2 regions of the Sporolactobacillus terrae genome follow, and region 2 is predicted to be linked to the other one. Evidence: predicted binding sites of a transcription regulator. Region 2 holds the regulator's gene; the other holds the start of a gene.
The links. The regulator Rex, encoded in region 2, represses fermentation and respiration genes when NADH is low (regulators of the CRP and FNR family bind a similar motif). The targets are predictions, from matches to a motif close to TTGTGAAATATTTCACAA.

Region 1 (4,433 bases), 1.6 Mb from region 2:
GAGTATTGCTGCGGACGCATCAAGCCGTCTCGCACATCGCGTTAGGGATGATGAAGAGAAAAGAGCTGCTCAATCTCATAGAAAATAAGCGGATCCGGATCACCCGGATCCGTTTATTGTTGTATAATGAAAAAAGGTGCATTTATGAAATGGATTTAGTAATTGAGGTGCATGTGATGAATTATCTTGTGCTGCATGGGCTTGGTGGAAGCAAGGGCGGGCATTGGCAAGAATGGCTGACGGAATCCTTAAAAAGAAAAGGGAAGAAGGTCTGGTTTCCTCAATTTTCGGATTGGGATCGACCGCTCAAAAACGTATGGCTCAATCAGCTGAACCGAACGCTTGAGCAGATACCTGACGAACCGTTAACGGTCGTCGCGCACAGCTTAGGGTGCATCCTGTGGATTCACTATGCTGCGCAGCGTCTTTCACGACGCATTGATCGTGTGATTATGGTTTGTCCGCCTTCTCCCTATCATAAAAAAGCAGAAATTCAAGATTTTTTTCCGCTGCCGGAAGCGAAACAATCGCTTGCAGCGGCTGCTAAGAAAAGCCTGTTTGTATTGTCTACCAACGATCCCTTTCTGCCACAAGCGGATATGGGTCACTTTTTGACTTACTGCTTACCCTGTTTTATTATTCCTGAACAAGGGCATATCAACCTTGATTCCGGTTATGGTCCATGGCCGTGGATGCTTAAGCTTTGCCTTGAGGATCAAATGGACTGGAAAAATAGTTGAGAAAGAAGGGTATCTCAGGTCATGATCGACTTATGAGATACCCTTCCCTTTTCAGCACGTTATGGCTGCAGGATCTTCTTATATAGCGTTTTAAGTTCATTAAAGGACAGCTGATAAAGCTGACGATTCTTTGTTTTATAAACCCCTTCGTTCAACAGCTTAATGATGAGGGCGTTCTTTTCTTTCTCGTTATTTTGTGTGAGTGTCTCCGTCATTGCACACACCTCTTCATGTCTGCATTAATCCTATAAATAGTTTAGCGCGTTTTCATTTTTTCGTCCAATAGTTCGTTATAAAATCTTACATAGTTATTGAACTGTAACGATTGTAGATGTAATATTATCTTACACACAATTGCGTGATTTTTGAAAACATTTCAACGAAAGTGGAGGGGTGAACTAGTGGCGACGCATTCTCAGAAAGATGCTTATCTCTATAAAAAGGTGATTACGATTGGAACCGTTTGCGAGCTGACAGGACTGAGTGAACGGCAGATCCGTTATTATGAAAAAAGAAAACTGATTTTTCCAGAACGAACGGAACGCGGGAATCGCAAATATTCTTTTGCAGATGTTGAAGCGCTCATGGATATCGCCAATAAGATGGAGGATGGTATGCAGACCTCCGAGCTGCGTAAAGAGATGCAGCGAAAAGAGGATAAGCGGTATGATACGAAGCTTAGGGAGCGGATGATTCGCGGCCAGCTTAATGCCTATTTTAATAAGAGAGATTAATCGAACCAAGCAGACCGGCAGAAGTGCCGGCTTTTTTTATAGGGAAAGAAAGTATAAGATTTTGCCCCATCTTCAAATCAATAGCTCCGTGTCTTGACTATGAATCAAAGCGGAGGTACTCTGGCGCCTGCGGGATCGCGCTTGGTTGATGCGGGCCAACGAGACCCCGCAGATTCCTGTCTGTTTGAGGAGGCTCGTGGTGCGCCCGCGGCAAGCGAGTAACCGAAGCGACGATTCAGCACCGAAAAGACACGAATCCATCACGCATGGCTGGAGATAAAGGACCAAGCACAACTTGGTTTTTCTCATAGGGAAAGCACTGATATGGTTTTGAACGTACTGTGCTACTTAGGATTGAAGTGTCGTTTAAGCTCAAGTTCGATGAATCAAAGCTGCATGGAAGACGAATTTGATTATGAACGAGGCATCGGGTATGTTTCACATTCAGCATAAGAAAAATTGTTTTAAAACAGTTTCACATTGATTTTAATTTTTTTCTGATTGTCAAAAAAACAAGAAATATTTTTTCTCTTGTCAAATACATATTGTTCATACGCGAACAATGTCACAATTTGGATAAAAATACGTCACGATATGTTCACAAAATTGTCATGAGCGACAGGGTGAATGGTGCCAAAGAAGTTGTAAAGTAGGTAGTGGATTGTGACATCTGTTACACTTTTAATCCGATCGGTCGGATCATTTTAGATGATTGCTGCTTTTAGAGATAAAAGGTACCCCTACCTAAGGGTACCCACTTGAAAAGAGGAGAGAGCATGTTTGATGTATTGAGTTTAGCGAGATTTCAGTACGCGGCAACGACGATTTTTCACTTTTTTTTCGTACCGCTCTCAATTGGTCTTGTACTTATCATTTCAATTATGGAGACCATGTATGTCGTTAAGAAAAATGAAATCTACAAGAAAATGGCTCAATTTTGGGGGAAGTTCTTTTTAATTAACTTTGCAATCGGTGTTGTTACCGGTATTCTGCAGGAATTCCAATTCGGTATGAACTGGTCGGAATATTCACGGTTCATGGGGGACGTTTTCGGAGCTCCGCTTGCTATTGAGGCATTGCTCGCATTTTTCATGGAATCGACATTCATCGGTATTTGGCTGTTTGGATGGGATCGATTGTCCAAGGGTGCACATTTAGCCTGCATTTGGCTGGTGACGGCCGGAACGACCTTATCCGCATTATGGATTTTGACCGCGAATTCGTTTATGCAGCATCCCGTTGGTTTTCAAATCAATAATGGCAGAGCAGAAATGAACGACTTTTTGGCGCTTTTAACCAATCCACAGTTATGGGTGGAATTCCCACATACGATTTTCGGCTCCTTTGCAACCGGAGGGTTTGTGGTTGCCGGAATCAGTGCAATTGCCTTGCTTAAAAAAAGGCAAGTATCCTTTTATTTGAAATCATTTAAGCTGGCGATCATCGTTGGCGTTATTTCCAGTCTGGCGATCGCTTTTTCCGGGCATGCTCAGGCACAATATCTGGTTCAAACGCAGCCAATGAAGATGGCTGCTGCTGAAGGGCTTTGGAAAGATAGTGGAAGTCCCGCTGCATGGACAGTTATTGCTTCCATAGACACGAAAAACCATAAGAACAATCAGGAAATGAAAATTCCTTATCTGCTTGACTTCTTGTCTTACGGAACGTTCAGCGGCAACGTAGAAGGCATGGAGACGCTGCAGAAAGAGTATGTTGCGAAGTACGGTAAGGGGGATTATATTCCGCCGGTTAAGACAACGTTCTGGAGCTTCCGTGTCATGAGTGGTTTCGGTGGCCTGCTTTGTGTAATCGGTCTTGTCGGTGTCTTCCTCCTTTGGAAAAAGAAATTACAAGACAGCAAGTGGTTCTTGAGAATCATGGTCGCGTCGATTGCTTTTCCATTCATTGGGAGCACGTCCGGATGGCTGATGACCGAAATTGGCCGGCAGCCGTGGACAGTTTTTGGATTTATGCAAACGGCGGCCAGTGTATCACCAAATGTTACGGCAGGACAATTGCTCTTCTCGATCATAGCGTTCATCACAATGTATTCTGTTCTTGCAGCAGTAATGATCTACCTTTTTGTGCGCACCTTTAAAGAAGGTCCATCGCTAAATGCTAAACAGGATGTTTCATCGAATGATCCATTTGATGGGGAGGCGTATCACGTTGTTACTGAATGAATTGTGGTTTTTATTGATCGCTGTTTTGTTCATCGGATTCTTTTTTCTTGAAGGATACGATTTTGGCGTTGGCATGGCCACGCGTTTTGTCGCGCGAAATGAAACGGAACGGAGAATGTTGATCAACACGATCGGCCCATTCTGGGATGCGAATGAGGTTTGGATGATTACCGCAGGCGGTGCAATGTTTGCGGCATTTCCAAATTGGTATGCGACGTTATTCAGCGGTTTCTATGTACCGCTTGTTTTCCTGCTGTTGCTCTTGATCGCACGCGGGACGGCTTTCGAATATAGAGCAAAAGTAGACCATCCGAAATGGTCAGGTACTTGGGATTGGGCAATATTCATTGCCAGTCTGTTATGCCCGTTCCTATGGGGTGTCGTTTTCTCAACCCTTGTGTATGGACTTCCGATTGATAAAAATATGAACATGCATGCGACGTTTGCAAGCATTGTTCACCCGTATTCCGTACTCGGCGGCATCCTCATCACACTGCTTTGTCTCTACCATGGACTCGTGTTCCTCTGCCTGAGAACGACAGACGAACTTCAACAGCGTGCACGCGCGCTGGCCAAAAAAGTATTCTGGATTTTGGCGGTTGCAGCGCTCGCATTTATTAGTGTGACGTACTTTGTTACGGATTTGTTTGCGAAACGCGGCGCATTCCTTTATCCAATCTATGCGCTTGACGTCATTGTCCTGATTCTGTCTGCTGTCTTCTTGAGTAAAAAGCGTGACGGCTGGGCATTTGGTATGAATGCCGGCGTCATTTTGC
Region 2 (4,433 bases):
AGTAAAGTACTTTGTTAGCACTCCATGCACCTGAGTGCTAATCCATTTAATATAATAATCAATTCCATATAGATTTGCAAGTTTTTCCTTAAAAATATTTGCGCAGTAAAAAATGAGAAAACGGGGAAAAAGAAATAGAAAAGAAGCTATGTTAAAATAGGACAATAAGTCTTCGTGAAAATCATGTCATCAGCATTGCCACAAACGTTTGAAACGATACTTAAGAATATGAGGTGTCCGGACTTGCTTTTACGCTACATCCTAGTTGTTTTTGTTTATTTCGCCTGTGTTCTATCACCGCTGTTTCCCTGGTTTCCGAGTGCGCATCAAAGTACCGCATACATAAATACGTACACTGCCGTCTTTTTTGTGACCGTCATCATTATCGGTCTGCTGCTGCTTCCGGAGCGCCGGATGGAGCGGAGCATGCGCGCGTCTTGGGGGGAGTCGATCGCCTGGGCAATTTGCGGCATCTTCATTCTCTATGTGTTGCAGATCGCTGCTGTGCTGATCAACAATCTGATTCTTGGTCAGCCGCTGTCATCTGAACATACAGCCGGCATCGTTAAAATGGCGAAAACTGCGCCGCTTTTTATTTTCGCCGTTAGTGTCATCGGCCCGATACTTGAAGAAATCGTCTTTCGTAAAATTCTCTTCGGAAGTCTAAAAAAAGTGATCGGCTTTATTTTTTCCGCTGTGATCAGTTCGCTAGTCTTCGCCGCCGGTCACTTTGACTTTTCGCATCTGCTTATCTATTTTGTGATCGGCTTCTTTCTTTGTTATGCCTATCATAAAACCGGCCGAATTTGGGTGACCATGTTCATGCACGCGGCGATGAATACGATCGTTGTCCTGCTTACGATGAACGTTCAGCTGACCAATACAACCGGATGGATTCACTGGCTGCTCTGAACTCCAGCCCTGTGCGATGGGTTCGCGTCTTTTCGGTGCTGAATCGTCGCTTCGGTTACTCGCTTGCCGCGGGCGCACCACGAGCCTTCTCAGACAGGCAGGAATCCGCGGCGTCTCGCATCTGCGCGTTGATGCACGGTCTTTTGCATGACCAAAAATCTTATACTTTGTACGTAAATACAAGTTAGACGCTTTATCTCAAGGGTATTTTCATTCCGGCGGTGTCCCGCGCCCCCCCAAGCGGGTCATGAATGTTTATTATCCTGCGAGAAAAACGGAGCCCCGATCTGGGACTCCGTTTTTCTAGTACACGTTTTTATGCTTCGTCGAGGCTGGTCAGAATTTCCGGACCGTTCTTCGTAATCGCAAGCGTATGTTCATACTGTGCAGACAAGGAACCGTCAACCGTTCGCGCGGTCCAACCGTTTGAATCAACCTTCGCGTGCCAGTCACCGGTATTGAGCATTGGCTCAATCGTGATCGTCATCCCTTCACGCAGGCGCAAACCGCGTCCAGGACGCCCGTAATGGGCAACGGGCGGATCTTCGTGCATCGTCGGTCCGATACCATGCCCGACAAATTCGCGGACAACGCTGAGCCCTTCTGCCTCCGCATAGCTTTGAATCGCGTAGCCGATATCGCCGAGACGATTGCCGACAACCGCTTGTTCAATGCCTTTATACAGCGATTTTTCCGTTGTTTCAAGTAGGTGCTGCGCTTCATCGGAAATTTCTCCAACCGCATAGCTCCAGGCTGAATCGGACATCGCGCCGTTCAGATTAACCACCATGTCAATGGTGACAATGTCACCTTTTTTCAGTGGCTTTTTGTTGGGAAAGCCATGGCAGATCTCATCATTTACCGACGCGCAAGTCGCAAATTGATAACCTTCGAAGCCCTTCTCTTCAGGAATAGCGCCGTTTTTTTCAAGAAAGTCGTTCACGAATTCCTCGATCTCCCACGTTGTTGTTCCGGGACGAATCATTGATTTAATGTGCTGATGGGCGCGGGCCAGCAATTGACCGGATTTTTTCATCTCAGCAATTTCATTAACTGATTTTAATTGAATCATTGTTTCATTCCACCTTATCTTTGAACCTGATCGGATAAAACGCATTACTCTCGCTTCATGTTTCACGTCGTCAAGGTTTCACCTGTATTTTACCACTTAATCTTTAAGAATTCTTTGTTTCCATTGAATGATTCAGAAAGTAGATCAGTGCTTGAAGTTCAACCGTCATATCGACATGACGGACATAGGCATTCTCAGGAAGGTTTAAGGTCGTTGGCGAAAAATTCAAGAATCCGCGAATTCCTGAGGCCAATGCCTTCTCTGCCGCTTCTTGAGCATGAGCTGCCGGAACGGTTAGAATTGCGGCGACAATCTCATGATGGTCGTTCGCTGCAAGTTCATCCATCGCAAATACTTTTGTCCCGCTCACCTTTGTACCGATCTTTTTCGGATCAACATCATAAGCGCGTACAATTTGCGTATTATTATTCTTTAGAAAATTATGGTTGAGCAGCGCCGTACCCAAATGACCGACACCAATCAGGATCACGCGATTGAGTTCATCTTGGTACAGCGTCTTTTTTAAAAAATCCATTAAATATTGCGTATCGTAGCCGTAGCCTTTTCTCCCCAGTGCACCAAAATAGGAAAAGTCCTTACGGATCGTCGTCGAATCGATTTGCACAAGCTCACCGAATTTCGAGGATGAGATGCGCGTCTTCCCATTCGCAACCAGTTGCTGAAGGGTTCGGTAATACAATGGAAGCCGCTCGGCTGTCGCCTGCGGTACAGTTTGGCTTGCCATGACCGAATCTCGCCTCCCAATCGTCCAATCTCATTATTATTTGCGTCATGGATGTTTCTCGTTCAACTATACTATATTCACCGATTCATTTGTTCTTTATTTCACAATCCTTACTGTTTTCGCCTCATTTTTCCCAGATCATGCCCTTTATGTTGCCCAACAAAACACCAGTACGCTACAATAAAACTAACTATCCTTATTATACTCAAGGTAAGCGTCTATCGCTTGAACGCTGCCTTGCATTGAACGAATTCCTAATTGTGTCTGAGGTGAAGATCCGTGCTGCTTCTACAAACAAGCGAGATCAGCAAATCATTTGGTACTGATCTTGTTTTATCGACTATTACGATCGATGTCCAGTTCGGCGAACGTGTTGCGCTTGTCGGCCGAAACGGGGCAGGAAAATCAACGCTTCTGAAAATCATCGCCGGCAAAATAAGCGCCGACAGCGGCGAAGTGATCATGCCCAAGGATCGCACCATGGGCTATTTGCCGCAAAATGCTACACTTGACTCAACACGTGGCATCTATGACGAACTGGTCTCGGTTTTCAGTCCGCTCATCGCGCTTGAGAAGAAGATGCGCGCGATGGAGGCGCAGATGGCTGATCCCGGCAGCTTTTCAAACCCTAAAGATTATGAACAACTGCTCAAATCTTATGACCTGATCCAAGCCGACTACCGTGCAAAAGGCGGGTTTACGTATCAGGCAGAAACCCGAAGCGTGCTGAATGGCTTGAAATTCGGCCGTTTCCCCGACGATACACCCGTCTGCAACCTCTCCGGCGGACAAAAGACGCAGCTTGCGCTTGGCAAACTGCTGCTGATGAAACCTGATCTGCTAATCCTTGACGAACCGACCAACCATCTGGACATCGACACACTCTCTTGGCTGGAAAATTACCTGCAGCGTTATAACGGCAGCGTGCTCGTTGTCTCGCATGACCGCTATTTTCTTGATAAAATTGCGACAAAGGTATTTGAAATTGCTCGTCACCGCGTGCGCAAATACACCGGCAATTACTCGCGCTATCTCCAACAGCGTGCAGCGGAGTACGAGAGCGAAATGAAGGCCTATGACAAACAGCAAAAAGAAGTCGCCAAGCTGCAGGAATTTGTTCAGAAAAATATCGTCCGCGCCTCGACGACCAAACGCGCGCAAAGCCGGCGCAAACAATTGGAGAAGATGGAACGGATGGAACGGCCGACAGGCGATGCAAAATCGGCCAAATTCTCATTCACAATCAAGCAACAGAGCGGCCGAGACGTCTTGGCCGTTTCCAATCTCAGTGTTGGTTACGCAGAACAGGCACCGATGATTTCCGATCTGACTTTTCGAATCAGCCGCGGTGACCGTGTCGCATTGGTCGGACCGAACGGAATTGGAAAATCGACCGTCCTTAAAGCGATCGCCGGATCGGCCACTCGTCTCACAGGTGATGTACGCCTCGGGAGCAAGGTTAGCATTGGTTACTACGATCAGGAACAGCGCAGCCTCGATCCAACAAAAACGGCGCTTCATGAACTTTGGGATGATTATCCACTGACTCCGGAAGGAGATATTCGCACCATACTCGGCGGCTTCCTTTTCTCCGGAGCTGAAGCCGATAAGTTGGTCGCACAATTAAGCGGCGGTGAGAAGGCGCGTGTCATGCTCGCTAAGCTGATGATGCGCCACGATAACCTGCTGATTCTTGACGAGCCG

Region 1: the regulator Rex is predicted to act here: its motif matches at 2,028-2,045, upstream of K7399_RS03260 (cytochrome ubiquinol oxidase subunit I).

Annotation. Positions count from the first base shown of each region.
Region 1 is NZ_CP082837.1:720,574-725,006, forward strand. Features, by position in the region: gene K7399_RS03240 (phosphatidylglycerophosphatase A family protein) at 1-88, shown strand, start outside; gene K7399_RS03245 (RBBP9/YdeN family alpha/beta hydrolase) at 150-740, shown strand; gene K7399_RS03250 (Fur-regulated basic protein FbpA) at 800-955, opposite strand; gene K7399_RS03255 (MerR family transcriptional regulator) at 1,142-1,474, shown strand; gene K7399_RS03260 (cytochrome ubiquinol oxidase subunit I) at 2,251-3,657, shown strand; gene cydB (cytochrome d ubiquinol oxidase subunit II) at 3,626-4,433, shown strand, end outside.
Region 2 is NZ_CP082837.1:2,332,714-2,337,146, forward strand. Features, by position in the region: gene K7399_RS11150 (CPBP family intramembrane glutamic endopeptidase) at 244-912, shown strand; gene map (type I methionyl aminopeptidase) at 1,229-1,984, opposite strand; gene K7399_RS11160 (redox-sensing transcriptional repressor Rex) at 2,088-2,729, opposite strand; gene K7399_RS11165 (ABC transporter ATP-binding protein) at 3,009-4,433, shown strand, end outside.